DNA from 4 places in the Shinella sp. 20P9.1.1 genome. Region 3 is predicted to be linked to each of the others. Evidence: predicted binding sites of a transcription regulator. Region 3 holds the regulator's gene; each other region holds the start of a gene.
What was found. The regulator LexA, encoded in region 3, represses DNA repair genes until DNA is damaged. The targets are predictions, from matches to a motif close to TGTTCNNNNTGTGTTCNG.

Region 1 (4,210 bases), on a different contig from region 3:
GGCGCAAGCGTCGAGGCCGGGGCCGAGCGATAGGCATAGACCCCGAGCACGCCCGCAATGGTCGCCGCGACGGCGGCACCCGCGATGTAGAGCGTGTGCTGCATGTCCGGCATGACCGGCGTCAGGAAGGCAATGGCGGCGCGGCTGCCGAAGAAAAGCAGCAGGCCGGCAAAGACCGCACCCCAGAGGCCCGCATAGAACTGCATGGACCACGGGTCCTCCTTCTGCGCGACGAGACGTGTCAGAAGGAAGAAAAGGGCAAGCGAGAAGGCTGCGACGACCGGCAGCAGCGCGATCCAGCCCACCTCCTGCAGGCTCGGCTGGATGACCAGCAGCGAACCGAAGAAACCGACGCCGCAGGCCGTGTAGCGCCGCCAGCCGATGGTCTCCTTGAGGAAGATCGCGCCGAGAATGGTGAGGATGATCGGCTCGACGAAGAAGATCGCGATGGCATCGGCCACCTCCATCACGGCGAGCGGCGTGACGAAGCTGATCATGGTGATCGCCATCAGCAGGCCGCGGGCGGCATGCAGACCCATCTTGCGCCAGGTCACATCAAACAGCGTGCCGCGATAAAGACAGATCGGCCCCAGCACCGTCATCTGGAACAGCAGACGCACGAAGGTGATCTCGGTTGCCGGAACGGCCGTCACCGCAAGCTTGGCGAAGATATCGATGATCGGCGAGATGAGCACCGAGAGCACCATGAGGAGGAGCCCGAAGCCGATCTCCTGGCGCGGCGGCGTGGTGGCAGATGAGGTCATGTGTGTTCCGCAACCCGTCGCTTTTCGGCGATGACCCGCCGGCACCAGCCGGCAAAGGCTTCGATGGCGGGGTCGCGCAGGACAGGGCTTTCATTCAGCGTTTCGTGGCGCATTCCGCGATAGACCGTTGTCGTGACGTCCTCAAGCCGTGATTTTTTCAGTCGCTCGGCAAAGGCCAGCGTCGCCTTGCCGAAATCCGTGGCGGGATCCTCGTCGCCGCCGACGAGATTGACCGGCAGGTTTTTCGGGAGCTTCGAAATTCCCTCTGCCGAGGCGTCGGCGAAGGTGACGGCGAAGATGTCGATCCACATGGAGACATTGATATCGAAGCCGCAGAGCGGATCGGCGATATAGGCATCGACTTCAGCGGCATTGTGCGACAGCCAGTCGAAGGCGGTACGGTGTCCGGCAATCGCCTTGCCCCAGGCGGCGAAGGTGAGGCGGGGCAGGATACCGCTCGGCACGTCGGAACCCTTCAGCATGCGCTCGGCGGCGAGAACCACCTGGGCGATGCGCCCGGCAAAACCGGGTTCGAGATTGGAGTTCCAGACGGCCAGCGCATCGATATCGGCCGGGTGGGTCTCGGCGAAGGCCAGCGCCATGAGCCCGCCCATCGAATGGCCGAACAGCACGACCGGCAGGCCGGCATGGCGGGAAACCGCGTGGTCGCGCACCGCCCGCATGTCCGCGATCACCCGCGAAATGCCGTTGCGCGGCGCAAACTGGCCCTGCGGCGCATCCGGTGCGGTGGTGAAACCGTGGCCGCGATGATCATGCGCATAGACATGCAGCCCTTCGCCCGCCATGCGCGCGGCAAAGGCGGCGTAGCGCGCACTGTGTTCGGCAAGGCCATGACTCACAAGCAGGATACCGCACGCCTCGCCGCGCGCCGCCTCGTGGCGCAGCGCAAGCGTCGCGCCGGTTGCGCTCTTCAGCGTCTCTGCCTCTGAAAACACGGTCCGTCCTCCATTTCCTAGAGGTCAACGCGATTTGCCATGCAAAGACAATGGGATGACGCGTGTATTTTTGCTTCTGCTCCCGCATTTCGCGATTTATCCGATTCATGGTTGCATTTTCTTGGTTTTTGGTTGCATATGATCTTGTTTTGTTCTCATTCGGGAGCCGGTCATGATGACGAATGCTGCCTTGCCGTTCAAAGACGTCTTTTCTTTTTTTGTCCTGTGTCTTGCCTGCCTTGGTCTCCCGCATCCGGTCGCCGCACAGTCCGTGCCGGAAAAGGTCATGGTGCGGGAAGTCCTTTCCGTCAGCTGGCAGCGCGGTTATTGCGCGGCGCGGTCGAAAAGCCGGGGCTGCGCCGATTTTGCGGCGACGTCGCCGGCGGCCAAGCAGTTTTCGCTGCTGGGCCGCTTCCAGGTGCGGAAAAGCTATTGCGGCATCGATGCCGCGCTCCAGCAGAAGGCGCGCAAGGGCAAATGGACGGACCTGCCGGAAATCGTGCTGGCATCGGCCACGAAGGACCGACTGCTTGCCGCCATGCCTGCCGCGAAGCTCGGCCTCGACCGGCAGCAATGGCTGAGAAGCGGCAGCTGCGTCGCTGCCTCGGCAGAGGTCTATTACAGCCGCTCGCTGGACTTGCTCGACCAGTTGAACGCCTCTCCGGTGCCCGCCCTTTTCAACGGTAAAGCCGGAGCGACGGTGACGCTTACGGAGGTCCGCGCCACCTTCGACAAGGCTTTCGGTCCCGGTACCGGGGAGCGCGTTCGGCTCAGCTGCCGCAAGGGTGCGGATGGCAAGCCCATCGTCATCGGCCTCACCATCGGGCTTGCGGCGGGTGAGGGCACGCTGGAAACCTTGATCGACGGCTCCTCACCCACCAAGTCGCGCTGCACCGAGGGTGCGACGGGTATGGCGCAGGCGGGTTAGGGTCGGGCGGCTGTGGCGGACGGCGGGCCTCTGCCGGTCGGCTGTGTCGAGGATATTGTTCGCGTGGAGGGTCGCGCACGGTCCGTCACCTGGGTGATGGATTGCCATTCGCCTGTGCGCCGCGGCTTTCGCAGATTGCCGCGGGCGGAGAATTACCCTACATAGCGGGCAAATTTGTCCGATCCGGAGCACGTTCGCATGGCACGCCAGTTCATCTATCATATGTCGGGGCTCAACAAGGCCTACGGCGCCAAGAAAATCCTCGAGAACGTCAACCTGTCGTTCTATCCCGATGCCAAGATCGGTATCCTCGGCCCGAACGGTGCGGGTAAGTCGACGGTGCTGCGCATCATCGCCGGTCAGGACAAGGAATATACCGGTGAAGCCTGGCTCGCCGAAGGTGCGACGGTCGGCTATCTGGAACAGGAGCCGAAGCTCGATCCGGCCAAGACCGCCTTCGAGAACGTCATGGAAGGCGTGGCCGACAAGCAGGCCGTGCTCGACCGCTACAACGAACTGATGATGAACTATTCCGACGAGACGGCGGACGAGGGCGCCAAGCTCCAGGATATCATCGACAGCCAGAACCTCTGGGATCTGGAACAGCAGGTCGAAATGGCGATGGAAGCCCTGCGCTGCCCGCCGAAGGACGCCGACGTCACCCTGCTGTCGGGTGGTGAGCGCCGCCGTATCGCGCTCTGCCGCCTGCTTCTGTCGCAGCCCGACCTGCTGCTGCTCGACGAACCGACCAACCATCTCGACGCCGAGACCATCGCCTGGCTGGAAAAGCACCTGCGCGATTATCCGGGTGCCGTGATGATGATCACCCACGACCGCTACTTCCTCGACAACGTGACGGGCTGGATTCTCGAGCTCGACCGTGGCCGCGGCATTCCCTACGAAGGCAACTACTCCGCCTATCTGCGGGCCAAGGCCAAGCGCATGCAGCAGGAAAATCGCGAAGAAGCCGGCCGCCAGAAGGCGCTGTCGCGCGAACAGGAATGGATTGCCTCCAGCCCGAAGGCCCGCCAGGCCAAGTCCAAGGCCCGTATCAAGGCCTATGAGCAGCTGGTCGATGCGGCCGAGAACATCCGGCCCGGCGATGCGCAGATCATCATCCCGGTTTCCGAGCGCCTCGGCAACGTCGTCATCGAACTGGAAGGCATCAAGAAGGGCTTTGACGGCCGCACGCTGATCAACGACCTTTCGATCAAGCTGCCGCCGGGCGGCATCGTCGGCATCATCGGCCCGAACGGCGCCGGCAAATCGACGCTGTTCAAGATGATCACCGGTCAGGATAAGCCGGACGCTGGTTCGATCCGCATCGGCGATACCGTGCATCTCGGTTATGTCGACCAGAGCCGCGATGCGCTCGACGGCAACAAGACCGTCTGGGAGGAAATCTCCGGCGGCGCTGAGGTCATCAAGCTCGGCAAGTTCGACATGAACTCGCGCGCCTATTGCGGCGCCTTCAACTTCAAGGGCGGCGACCAGCAGCAGAAGGTCGGCAACCTCTCGGGCGGCCAGCGCAACCGCGTGCACCTCGCCAAGATGCTGAAGGC
Region 2 (4,210 bases), on a different contig from region 3:
CGGTGGATGTGCGGACATCGCGGGAGACGGGCAACCACGCGGCGCCCAAGGCGCTGCGCGTCGGTTTCATCCTGTCGAAAAGTTTCACGCTCTCCGCCTTCGCGCTGTTCGTCGATACGCTGCGGCTTGCCAGCGACAGCGAGGACCGCTCCCGCCGCGTCAATTGCGACTGGGACGTCTTGAGCAGCACGCGCAATTTCATCTCCTCGTCGAGCGGCATCCAGGTCGCGCCGACCGCGCCCTTCGCCGATCCCGCCGCTTTCGACTATATCGCCGTGGTCGGCGGCCTGCTCAAGGTCGATGAACCGATCGACAGCTATGCGCGCGCCTATCTGGCCAAGGCCGCCAAGGCCGGTGTCGGGCTGATCGGCCTCTGTACCGGCAGCTTCGTCCTTGCCGAGGCGGGCCTGCTCAAGGGACATACGGCCTGTGTGAGCTGGCTGCACCACCGCGAATTCCGCGCTCGCTACCCGGATATCGAAGCGACGTCGGAGCAGATCTTCCGCTTTGACGGCAAGGTCGCCACCTGCGCCGGCGGCAGCAGCGTAGCGGATCTGGCCGCAACGCTCGTGCGCCACCATGTCGGCGAGGCGGCGGAGCGCAACGCGCTGGAAATCCTGCAGATCCGCCACCGGCGCGACGCCACCGACCTCCAGCCGCGCAACCCGCTTGGCCTTGAGGCGCGAGACCGGCGCGTGCATCTCGCCATCATGATGATGGAGCAGCATACGGAAGACCTGTTGTCCATCGACAGCATCGCCACGATGACGGGTGTCTCCCGACGCCAGCTGGAGCGCCTGTTCGAAAGCGACATGGGCGCCTCGCCGAGCACGATCTATATGAAGATCCGCATGGCCGCCGCCCTCAATATGGTGGTGCGCACCAACAAGCCGCTGATCGAGATCGCGCTCGAAACCGGCTTCGAAAGCCTGTCGCATTTCACCCGCCGTTTCCGCGCGGCCTTCGGCGATACACCCTCGCAGATCCGCCGCGACGGCCGCCGTCAGGCGAGCTGATTTCACTTCTTTGCGGGAACCAAGACGCCCGCCATCCGTTCGGTCTTCATTCTGACAAGGAGACCGTAATGGCAAGCACTGACGTTCAATCTCAGATTTCCGCCCTTCGCGCCGAAATCGCCACGCTCCAGAAGGATCTTGGCGATCGCGGTACCGAGGCCTACGAGACGATCCGCGACCGCGCCGGCAATGCCGTGGATGCGGCTCGTCCGGCCGTGCGCTCGGCAACGAAATATGTGCGCTCCGAGGGTGCTGCCGTCGCGCAGGCGGCGCGCGAGCATCCGGCCGGTCTTTCGACCGTCGTTCTGGCCGCCGGTCTTGCCGGTGTCGTCCTGGGCTATCTGCTCGGTTCCCTCGAAAGCGAGCCACCGCGCCGCCAGCGCTGGTTCTGAACACCGAAAAGCCCGGCATTGCCGGGCTTTTTTATGTCGTTCGATTAGGGTGTTCAGCGGTGGCGCAGGCCAAAGAGGTAGCCGATGAAGGCTGCCCCCGCCAGCGTGGCCAGCGGATTGCTCTGAATGGTCTGGCGCAAATCCTCGCGCAGCGATTCCGCCTTGGCGACGGCGAGCTGGCCGGTGCCTTCGGCAATCAGGCCTGCGGATTCCTTCAGCCGGCTGATCTCCGCTTTCAAGGCTTCGATCTGTTCGGTGACCGAGGCTTCCGCTTCGGCGACGCGGACGTCCTCAGAAATGCTGTCTCGCCCTTCGACGACGCCAAGCGTGCGCTTTCCGGTGCTCTTTTCGTCAGCCATGGACATGTCTCCTGGATTGAATGGAATGGCAAAGGGAAGAACTTCCGCCGCGCCACTTGGTTCCCGTCTTTGATTCAAACTGTGATCGCTGTGGCAGGCAAGGGCGATTGACTCTCCTTTTGTTTAAGAACAAAAAGAGAACGAAAATTCTCGTCAAGGAGCCGCCCGCCAATGTCCGCCTTCGCCGCCAGTGCCGTTGTCGCCGATCTGCGCGACCGCATCCGGCAGTTCGACGGCCGCGCTGCGCGCGACCGGGCGGTGCTGCCCTTCGGTGTGCCCGAGATCGACGAGCGCCTGCCGGGCGGCGGGCTGGCGCTGGCCAGCCTGCATGAGGTCTGCGGCGGCGGCAACGATGCCGTCGAGGGGGCGGCCGCCATGCTCTTTGCCGCCGGCATAGCGGCGCGCACCAAGGGGCAGGTGCTGTGGTGCCTGACGCGGTCGGACCTCTTCGCGCCGGCATTGGCGCAGGCGGGGCTGGCACCTGGCCGTGTCATCTATGTCGAAGCGGGCGACGAAAAGAGCCTGCTCCTCTGTTTCGAGGAGGGACTGCGCCATGGCGGGCTCGGCGCCGTCGTGGCGGAGGTCGCGCGCCTGTCGATGACGGCTTCGCGCCGCCTGCAACTGGCGGCGGAGGCCGGCGGCACGCTCGGCCTCGCACTTAGGCGTTTCCGACATTTGAAGGAAGCGGCAGCCTTTGATCAACCGACGGCCGCCGTTACGCGCTGGCGGGTGTCCGTCCGGCCATCCCTGGCCCTTCCCGTGCCGGGCATCGGCCGGGCGCGCTGGCTGCTGGAACTGACCCGTTGCCGGGCCGGTGCCGCGGCGGAATTTGACGTGGAGGCAACCGATGGCGAGGGTCGTATCGCTTTTTCTTCCCGGCTGGCCGATCGATCGGCTGCGGCGCTCCCTCGGAGCCGCGGCGCCACCGGCTGACCAGCGGCTCGTTCTCGTCGGCCGTGATGGCGCGCGCCGCGTTCTCACCGCGGTGAGCCGGGTGGCCGAGCAGGCGGGCCTGCGCGTCGGCATGCCGCTTGCCAAGGCCCATGCGCTGGTGCCGGATATTCTCACCTTGCCGGCCGATCCCGCCGCTGATGCTGCGGCCCTCAACCGTCTCTCCCTCTGGGCCTTGCAGCATTATGCCCCCATCGTCGCGCCCGATCCGCCGGATGGGCTCGTCATCGACACGACTGGCGCCGACCATTTGCATGGCGGCGAGGAGCGCATGCTGACCGGTCTCGTCAACCGTCTCGGTGCTTCCGGCATTTTCGCTCGTGCGGCGGTGGCCGATACATGGGGCGCGGCGCATGCCGCCGCCCGATTCCTGGCGGCACCCGTCTGCGTCATCCCGCCGGGCGCGGCCGGCAAGGCCGTGGCGCCCTTGCCGATCCCCGGTCTGCGGATTGCGCCGGAAACCGTGACCGGTCTGCATGTGCTGGGCTTTGCCACGATCGGCGAGGTGCTCGCCGTGCCGCGTGCGCCCCTCGTGCTGCGTTTCGGCGCAGGCCTCGGCCGCCGGCTCGACCAGGTGCAGGGCACGGTTTCCGAGCCCGTCGATCCCCTGCGCGACCCCGAACGCGTCAGCGTGCGCAAGGTTTTCGGCGAACCGATCGGCGCGGCCGAGACCATTGCGCGCTACACATCCGAGCTCGTCGGCGATCTCTGCCGGACGCTGGAAAAACGCGGTCTCGGCGCCCGCCGGCTCGATCTGATCTTTCACCGCGTCGACAACACGCTGCAGGCCATCCGCGTCGGCACGGCCCGCGCCGTGCGCGATGAAAAGCGCCTCGTCCGGCTGCTCTGCGACCGTATCGAGACGATCGATCCGGGCTTCGGCATCGAGATCATGGAGCTCACGGCGACGCTTGCCGAACCGCTTGTCCTGCAGCAGGCCGTCTCCTCGCTGATCGAGGAAGAGCAGGCCGATATTGCCGGCCTTGTCGATGTCATCGCGAACCGCATCGGCGCCCGCCGGCTCTATCGCCTCGCGCCGGTCGAAAGCGACGTGCCGGAACGTTCCATCCACCGCATACCGCCGCTTGCGCCCGATGATGGCGCGACATGGCCCGGTCGCTGGCCGCGCCCGGCGCGGCTTCTCGCCCGCCCGGAGCCGATCGAGGTCATGGCGCTGATGCCCGACCATCCGCCCGCCTTCTTCACATGGCGTGGCGTGCGCCGGCGTGTGCAGCGCGCCGACGGCCCCGAGCGCATCTTCGGTGAATGGTGGAAGCGCGATGCCGAGCTTGCCGCCGTGCGCGATTATTTCCAGGTGGAGGATGCGGAGGGCGAACGCTTCTGGCTGTTCCGTTCGGGCGAGGAGCAGCAGATCGTCAACGGCATCGGCCGCTGGTTCCTGCACGGGATTTTCGCATGACGCCACGCTACGCCGAACTCCAGGTCACCTCGCATTTCTCGTTCCTGCGCGGCGCTAGCAGCTGCGCGGAGC
Region 3 (4,210 bases):
AGCCGCCTTTCGACAATTCCGCCATGGACGGCTATGCCGTTCGCCACGCCGATATCGCCGAACTCGGATCGATCCTCAAGGTCGTCGGCACCTCCGCGGCTGGCCATGCCTTCGACGGCACAGCCGGCCCCGGCGAGGCCGTGCGCATCTTCACCGGCGCGCCAATGTCTGCCTTCGCAGATACCGTTCTGCTGCAGGAAGACGCGGAGAAGCTGGAGGATGGACGCATCCGCACCACCTTCCTCACGCCCAAAGGCCGCCATATCCGCCCGCGCGGCCAGGATTTTTCGGAACGCGACGTGCTGCTCAAGGCCGGCGATATGCTCGATGCCGGCCGTCTCACCGTCGCCGCTGCGATGAACCACGCCGAGCTCACGGTCTACGCCCGCCCCCGCATCGCCGTGCTCGCTACGGGCGACGAACTCGTCACGCCCGGCACATCGCCCGGCACAAGCCAGATCATCGCCTCCAACACCTATGGCGTCTCCGCCATCGCGCGCGCTTCCGGTGCCGAGATCATCGACCTCGGCATTGTCGGCGACGATAAAAAGGCGATCCTCGAGGCCGTGCAGAGGGCACTTGCCTTGGATATCGACGTGCTCGTCACACTCGGCGGCGCCTCGGTCGGCGATTTCGATCTCGTGCAGCCGGTGCTCGGCGAAGCCGGCATGGAACTCGATTTCTGGCGCATCGCCATGCGTCCCGGAAAACCGCTGATGGTCGGCCGCCTTGGCGATATCCAGATCGTCGGCCTGCCGGGCAATCCCGTCTCCAGCCTCGTCTGCGCGCTGCTTTTCCTGGAGCCGCTGACGCGCCGCCTCGCCCGCCTGCCGGCGAATGACCGCGTTTACAAGGCCGTCACCGCCGTGCCGGTCAAGGAAAACGACCACCGGCAGGACTACATTCGCTCCCGCATCACCCGCGGGCCGGATGGAGATTTGCAGGTGACGCCCTTCGACAAGCAGGATTCTTCGATGATGCGAATCTTCGCGGAATCCGAAGGCCTGCTCATCCGCCCGCCGAACGCGCCCTCCGTCGAAGCCGGCGTTGCTTGCGACGTCCTTATGGTACGCCAGCCACCCCCCTGAACAGTATTATTGTTTCAGCAGCCCCTTGCGGAACACAAATGGAACAGATAGTGTCTGTTCTGGATTTGTTTCACGATTCTCGGTGGAGAGACCATGCTGACGCGCAAACAACAGGAGCTGCTCCTGTTCATTCACGAGCGTATGAAGGAATCCGGTATTCCGCCGTCTTTCGACGAGATGAAGGATGCCCTGGATTTGGCCTCCAAATCCGGCATCCATCGCCTCATCACGGCGCTTGAAGAGCGCGGCTTCATCCGCCGCCTGCCGAACCGGGCGCGGGCACTGGAAGTCATCAAGCTTCCCGAGGCCTATTCACCGATCCAGCAGCCCCGCCGTGGGTTCTCACCCACCGTCGTAGAAGGCAGCCGCGGCAAACAACCGATGGCGCCGGCGCCCTCCCAGCGTGTCGCAACACCGCAGTCCGATCTCATGCCCTCCTCGGTCTCCGTACCTGTCATGGGCCGCATCGCCGCCGGCGTGCCGATCTCCGCCATCCAGAACAACACGCATGATATCACTGTCCCGGCCGAAATGATCGGCGTCGGCGATCACTATGCGCTCGAGGTGAAGGGCGATTCGATGATCGAAGCCGGCATCTTCGATGGCGACACGGTCATCATTCGCGATACCAGCAGTGCCAATCCCGGCGAAATCATCGTAGCCCTCGTCGACGATGAAGAAGCCACGCTGAAGCGCTTCCGCCGTAAGGGTGCGTCGATTGCGCTGGAAGCCGCAAACCCTGCTTATGAAACCCGCATCTTCGGTCCGGATCGCGTCAAAATCCAGGGCAAGCTTGTGGGCCTTATTCGGCGCTACAACTAACCAGGCCAAACTCGAGACGTCGTAAGTGCCCCGAGGGCATTAGCTTTCATGGACTGTGCGGCCTTCGAGGTGAAGGTGCGGGAGCTTTTGGTTCAGGAAATGGTTTATGCTGCCGGCCAACTCAGCTGCTCAATTCAGAAGTCGCTCGAAATGGCTGCGTCGGTTTCATTGATTTCGCCTTGAGTATCGCGTTGAGGGCGTTCTCCCTCTGCGTTGCCACTCGTATACGTTCCGGTTCGCCAATCATAAGTCCGATGGCGCGACCACGGGCGATCCAGCGTTTCGATAGCTGGTATTATGCTGGCTTCCAGTATGAACGGTGCATTTTCCTCTTCGCCGGGGATGATTTCCAGGGCGCCGGTGCGCCGAAGATGGCGAGCGGTGATGAGCCTTGCGCCGGAGCGGCAAGCGGCGGTCCGAAGCGGCGCCTGCGTGACGACGACGTCTGCGGCGTCGCAGGCCGTGCCAAGAAATGCGACGTCGTCAAGCGTGACGATGCGCCATTCGTTTGGTGAAACAGCCACGCAGAAAGCCTTCGTCTCGCAGATGAAACCCGCCTGGCTTGCTGCCGCGTCGAACGCAGACGCCATGGCCGCTTTCGCCTTTTCGCGGTTTGCCCGGTGGCGTGACGATTTTCGCTTTTTCGCGGTTTCGACAGCGGTAGCTTCCTCTTCAACTGTCAAACCGGCGGTCTTTCTCATCGTCGGCTTGACGACGTCGCCCAGCCGCAGGGCCCGGCGCCATTGCGCGTAGACGAAATCCGGCGGACGGGCACGGTTCGTCGCAACGCCATCGTCGCGCAGGATAGCAACGAGGCGACCGTCCTCCGAGATCAGGACCTCGGGTCTTACGGGATCACCCGGCCAGAATGCGATGGCAATGCCGATCAGCACGAGCAATGTACCGGCATGGCGAAGGCGTGTGCGCAGGATGCAGACGAGCCCGCCGCCAAAACCGATCAGCAGGAAGGCGGCAGGCGGAATGCGGCCGGTGACGATCTCGCCCTTCCAGCTGGCGACCCAGTTGGACAGGGCGATCATCCACTCGATCCCCTTGCCCATGATGGCGAAAGGAATGGCATCCAGCCCGAAGGGCATCAGCAGCACGGCGACAAGGCCGAACGGCATGACGATGGCGCTGATGGCGGGCATGGTGAGGAGGTTGCCCGCCAACCCGTAGGCCGGAATCCGGTTGAAGTGGCCGATCGAATAGATCAGCGTCGAAAAACCGCCGATCAGCGAGGAGAGCATCAATCCGCCAAGGAAGCGGCCGGTCGAACCGCCGGCGGCCCGCAACATGCCGCCCCGGCCTTCCCGTTTCACCGGCCGCTCGCGCCATGCCGCATAGCCGGCGACGAGCCCCAGCGTTGCGGCATAGGACATCTGGAAACCGGGATTGGTGATGGCCGAGGGCGTGACCACCAGAATGAGGATGGCCGAAAGGGCGACATTTCGCAGGCTGATCGCCGACCGTCCGAACAGCACGGCGACGAGCATGACGCAGATCATGATCCACGAACGCACCGCCGAAAGTGCCCCACCCGACACGAGTATATAGAGCGTCACCATGACGAGCGCCCCGACGGCGGCGATTTTCTTTGCCGGATATCGCTCGGCAAAGCCGGGGATCAGTGCCATCAGCATGCGTGCGCCGACAAGAAATGTGCCGGCCGCAAGCACCATGTTCAGCCCGGAAATCGCCAACACATGGGCAAGCCCCGCCTGCCGCAACGCCTCCACCGTTTCCGGGCTGATCGCACGCTGTTCGGCCGTCACCAAGGCGGCGGCGATCGCGCCGGCATCGCCATCGATCCGGCTACGGATATGCTCGGTCAGATTGTTGCGCCACGTCGCGATTTCCTGCCGGATCCGCTCCTCCAGACCGGCCGGCGCCGCTGCAATCCGTTCGGGCGCCTGGTAGAAATAGCCGACCGCCCCGGTGCCGGCGAAATAGGCGTCGAAGGCAAAATCGTTGAGCCCCGTCAATGCGGGACCGGAGGGCGGATTGAGCCGCGCGCGGCCAGCAATGCCGTCGCCGATCACGATCGGTTCGTGCCTGTTGCGGGCGAGAACCGTCACCACATCAGGCGCACGTTTCAAGGTGGGATCGCGTGTCGCCGTAAGGGCAATGCGATAGCGGATTGCACCTCGCCCGTCGCTTTCGCGCGACAGCACGCGGCCGGTGATCTCGGTGGTCACGGGCGCATCGAGCAGGACGGTGTCGAGCCGGGCACTTTCGAAGGCCGCCAGCAGCATGCCGATGGGCACGAGAAACGCAGCGCCTGCGGCAAGCGCTCGCCA
Region 4 (4,210 bases), on a different contig from region 3:
TTCACCGCATTTCCTACGACAAGATCGGCACCTCGACGATCCAGTCGCGCGCGACGGGCGGTGTGCTCAACGCCACCTTCATCTTCGTGCTGCCGGGCTCGCCCGGCGCCTGCAAGGACGCCTGGGACGGTATCCTCAAGGCACAGCTCGACTACCGCCACATGCCCTGCAACTTCGTGGAAATCATGCCGCGCCTTGACGAGCACCTGAAGCGCTCGGCCGGCTGACCTGTTCCATAGGACACTGCGCGCCATTCCACCCTCCCCTAAGGTTCTCATCACAGAGAGCAAAGGAGAGAGCGACATGGCAACGATCACCGGCACCAACGGCGCAGACCGCTTCACCCAGGGCGGCAATATCAACAACACCGAGGTCACCCTTCGCACGCTCGGCGGCGACGACACGATCATTCTCGACCGCTCCGACGATTTCGGCGGCCGGAACTTCGTCGATGCCGGCGCCGGCAATGACAGCGTCGTCAATGTCAAGGAAGACGGCAACGTCATCCTGCTCGGCGCGGGCAACGACACCTATGTCGGCACGGGCTTCGGCTCCTTCTCCAATGAACTTGGCGATACCGTCAGGGCCGGCGACGGCAACGACACGATCGCGGTCAGCACCTTCAAGAGCAGCTATTTCGGCGAGAACGGCAACGACAAATTCTTCTCGGTCGGCCAGCAGAACACCTTCAACGGCGGCGCGGGCATCGATTCGATCAGCTACCTGCCCCGCGACGACGACAATGTTCTCGGCGGCTCCGGCGTCGGCATCGACCTGCAGCAGGGCCTTGCACAGACCGGCGCCAACCGCTTCGAAACCCTCGTCAGCATCGAAAACGCCGAGGGCACGAATGCCGGCGACGCCATCTTCGGCTCGGGTGCCGCCAACACGCTGAAAGGCCTCAATGGCGACGACGCGCTGGCCGGCCGCGGCAACAATGACGTGCTCGTCGGCGGTCGCGGCATGGACCTCCTGCAGGGCGATGCCGGTGCGGATCGCTTCGACTTCAATGCCATTGCGGAAACGGTCGTCGGCGCCCGCCGCGACGTCATCCTCGACTTCAACCATGGCCAGGGCGACAGAATCGACCTGCGCGACATCGACGCCAACACCGGCACGGGCGGCAACCAGGCCTTCAGCTTCGTCGGCAGCCACGCCTTCTCCAACACGGCCGGCGAAGTGCGCTTCGCAGGCGGCATTGTCTCCGGCGACGTCAATGGCGACGGGCGTGCCGATTTCCAGATCGAGGTGCGCGGCGCCAGCAGCCTGGTGGTCGGTGACTTCCTGCTCTAGATAGGACAATATTTTAGGGGGTCATGCCGGCGCGAAGAGCCTTTACCGCCCAGGCCGGCACGATCTCGGCAACGAGGGTCCGTACACCGGCACCCTTTGCCAGATCCGCAAGCGTCATGCCCGAGCGCGCCGCCGCAGAGGCCTCGCGCTTGCTGACGAGATAGCCGTGCTCCAAGGGCGCCATCCGGCGCCCAAGCCGCTGGAAGAACGGCCGGCGGTGATTGCGCGATCCCAGGAAGCGCGCCGGATTGCCGTTGATCGCCACATGGTCGACCACCGCCTCCACCCAGCCCGAAAGCGGCCGTGCGCCGGGCTCCAGCAAGAGCAGCCAGTCACCGCGCGCCGAGCGCACCAGATCCTTCATGTCCCAATCGGTGAGGAAGCGGCATCCTGCCGCGTCCGCCACTTTCGAGGAGCCGTCGCGCGAACCCTGGTCAAGCACGATCACGTCGCGCACAACGCCCTCGACCGCGCCGCTCACCAGCGCCGAAAGGGTCTGCGCCAGTTCCGCTTCGTTGTCCCGGCATTCCATGATGATCGTCAGCATCCCCTTCAATACCGCATTGCAGCATGGATTTCCATCGCCCGCCCAAGCCGACTTCCGGTGATGGTTAGCAGTGGAACGGAATTTTGTTCTTGCAATGTTCTCATTCCGGCGATAGGAATATAGTCTTTGAACCGGAGCCCATCGCTCCCCGGAGACAGCCATGAACGATCTTGTGAGCCTCAGGCAGGGCGCGCTTGCGCCCAGCCACACGAAAGACGTTGCCGAAGCGCTGCTGGCTGAAACGGGCATGCGCATCGACGGGGACCGCCGGCGCGGCCGCGGCGCCGGGCTGAATTTCACCGGCCGCTTCGAACCGCTGACGCGGGAAGGCTTCGACGACGGCTGGCAGACGCTGGAAGACCTGCCGCCCTTCCGCACGGACGTGCAGGTCGAAAAGCCGCGCACGATCATCACCCGTAACGAATCGCCCGACATTCCCTTTGACCGGTCGATCAATCCCTATCGCGGCTGCGAGCATGGCTGCATCTATTGCTTCGCCCGACCCACGCATGCCTTCATGGGACTCTCGGCCGGCCTCGATTTCGAGGCGAAGCTGTTTGCCAAACCCGATGCGCCGAAACTTCTGGAGCGCGAGCTTTCCAAGCCCGGCTACAAGCCGCGCGTCATCGCCATCGGCACCAATACGGACCCCTACCAGCCGATCGAGAAGGAATGGCGGATCATGCGCCAGATCCTCGAAGTGCTCGACAAGGCGAACCACCCGGTCTCCATCGTCACCAAGTCGGCGCTCGTCATGCGCGACATCGATATCCTCTCGCGCATGGCCGCCCGCGGCCTTGCCTGGGTCGGCCTGTCCGTCACGACGCTCGACCGCAAGCTCGCCCGCACCATGGAGCCGCGCGCCGCGACCCCGTCGCGCCGGCTGGAAGCGATCCGCGCGCTTTCGGAGGCCGGTATCCCGACCGCCGTCATGATGGCGCCGATCATTCCGGGCCTCAACGACCATGAGGTCGAGCGCGTGCTTGATTCGGGCAAGGCGGCCGGGGCGCTGGAGGCAAGCTACGTGCTGCTGCGCCTGCCGCTCGAAGTGAGCCCGCTCTTCCGGGAATGGCTGCTGCGCAACTATCCGGACCGCTACCGCCATGTCATGTCGCTGGTGCGCTCGATGCGCGACGGCAAGGACTACGACGCCGAATTCGGCAAGCGCATGAAGGGAGCCGGTCCCTATGCCTGGCAGATCGCGCGGCGCTTCGAAATGGCATCCAAGCGGCTGGGGCTGACCCGCACCCGGCGCAGCCTCGCCAGCGACCAGTTCATTCCGCCGTCCGGCAGCGGCGTGCAGCTATCGCTGCTGTGAGCATGGCTTCGCATCGCATGGGAGACGACGGTCTCGCTTTTCCCTTCTCCCCCTCGGGGAGAAGGTGGCCCGAAGGGTTCAGGCGCAACATGTTGCGCAGGGGATGAGGGGGATGGTGCACCGTTTGACGTCAGCGAGGCCCCCTCGTCCCGCTGTCGCGACCTTCTCCCCGTTGGGGAGAAAGGCAGGAGGCAAGTCCTTCACGCACATGCGGTAGTTCTGCTGTTGTGACGGCGCTGCCGGTAGCGGGCGGGGGGAACTTGAATCGAATCTGCGGGGTCCGCACCATTCCGGTGCGGGCGTCGCAAAACCTCTTCCGGCAGCGTCAGCCCCTGGACGCGCCGGGCGTTCCTCCGACCGCCGCCCCTGTCGGAGGACTTGCAGGGAATCGGACGGATGTGCAAGGTCCCCGCATGGCCAAGAGCACATCCTCCGATTCCCGCCTTCTTTTCGCGCTGCCCGACGGGCCGGATTTTGCGATGGAGATCGCTGCCCGCAAGCGCGGCCTTTGGCCCGTCGCCGGCACGGACGAGGCCGGGCGCGGGCCGCTCGCCGGCCCCGTCGTGGCCGCCGCCGTGATCCTCGATCCGGACGACATTCCGGAAGGGCTGAACGATTCCAAAAAGCTGACGGCGGCAAGGCGCGAGCTGCTTTTCACGCAGATCCTGCAATCGGCTTTCGTCTCCGTCGCCTCCAGCGGGTCGCGCCGCATCGACGACACGGACATCCGCAAGGCCAGCCTTGACGCCATGCGCCGCGCCGTCGCCGGGCTGGAGATCGCGCCGAAGCTGGTGCTGACAGACGGCCGCGACGTGCCGCCGGGCCTAGCCTGCGAAGGCCGTGCCGTCGTCAAGGGCGATGCGCTGTCCGTCTCCATCGCCGCCGCCTCGATCGTCGCCAAAGTCACGCGTGACCGCATGATGGCGCGCGCCGAATCCACCTTCCCCGGCTACGGCTTCACCATTCATGCCGGCTATGCCACAGAGGTGCATCGCACCGCGATCCAGACCCTCGGCCCCTGCCGGCTCCACCGCATGAGTTTCCGGCCGCTG

Region 1: AC27VQ_RS14160 (ribonuclease T2 family protein) is a predicted target of LexA. The motif match lies at 1,860-1,877, and genes of this name have one in related genera.
Region 2: AC27VQ_RS01150 (ImuA family protein) is a predicted target of LexA. The motif match lies at 1,893-1,910, and genes of this name have one in related genera.
Region 4: AC27VQ_RS23630 (PA0069 family radical SAM protein) is a predicted target of LexA. The motif match lies at 1,925-1,942, and genes of this name have one in related genera.

What each region holds. Positions count from the first base shown of each region.
Region 1 is NZ_JBYOLC010000007.1:135,496-139,705, forward strand. It holds gene AC27VQ_RS14150 (DMT family transporter) at 1-764, opposite strand, end outside; gene AC27VQ_RS14155 (alpha/beta fold hydrolase) at 761-1,720, opposite strand; gene AC27VQ_RS14160 (ribonuclease T2 family protein) at 2,007-2,648, shown strand; gene ettA (energy-dependent translational throttle protein EttA) at 2,847-4,210, shown strand, end outside.
Region 2 is NZ_JBYOLC010000001.1:250,224-254,433, forward strand. It holds gene AC27VQ_RS01135 (GlxA family transcriptional regulator) at 1-1,016, shown strand, start outside; gene AC27VQ_RS01140 (hypothetical protein) at 1,085-1,408, shown strand; gene AC27VQ_RS01145 (hypothetical protein) at 1,462-1,767, opposite strand; gene AC27VQ_RS01150 (ImuA family protein) at 1,939-2,700, shown strand; gene AC27VQ_RS01155 (DUF6504 family protein) at 2,615-4,138, shown strand; gene AC27VQ_RS01160 (error-prone DNA polymerase) at 4,135-4,210, shown strand, end outside.
Region 3 is NZ_JBYOLC010000011.1:43,453-47,662, forward strand. It holds gene AC27VQ_RS18670 (molybdopterin molybdotransferase MoeA) at 1-1,088, shown strand, start outside; gene lexA (transcriptional repressor LexA) at 1,182-1,910, shown strand; gene AC27VQ_RS18680 (ComEC/Rec2 family competence protein) at 2,045-4,210, opposite strand, start outside.
Region 4 is NZ_JBYOLC010000018.1:57,725-61,934, forward strand. It holds gene moaB (molybdenum cofactor biosynthesis protein B) at 1-227, shown strand, start outside; gene AC27VQ_RS23620 (calcium-binding protein) at 304-1,293, shown strand; gene AC27VQ_RS23625 (glycosyl transferase) at 1,307-1,840, opposite strand; gene AC27VQ_RS23630 (PA0069 family radical SAM protein) at 2,001-3,158, shown strand; gene rnhB (ribonuclease HII) at 3,572-4,210, shown strand, end outside.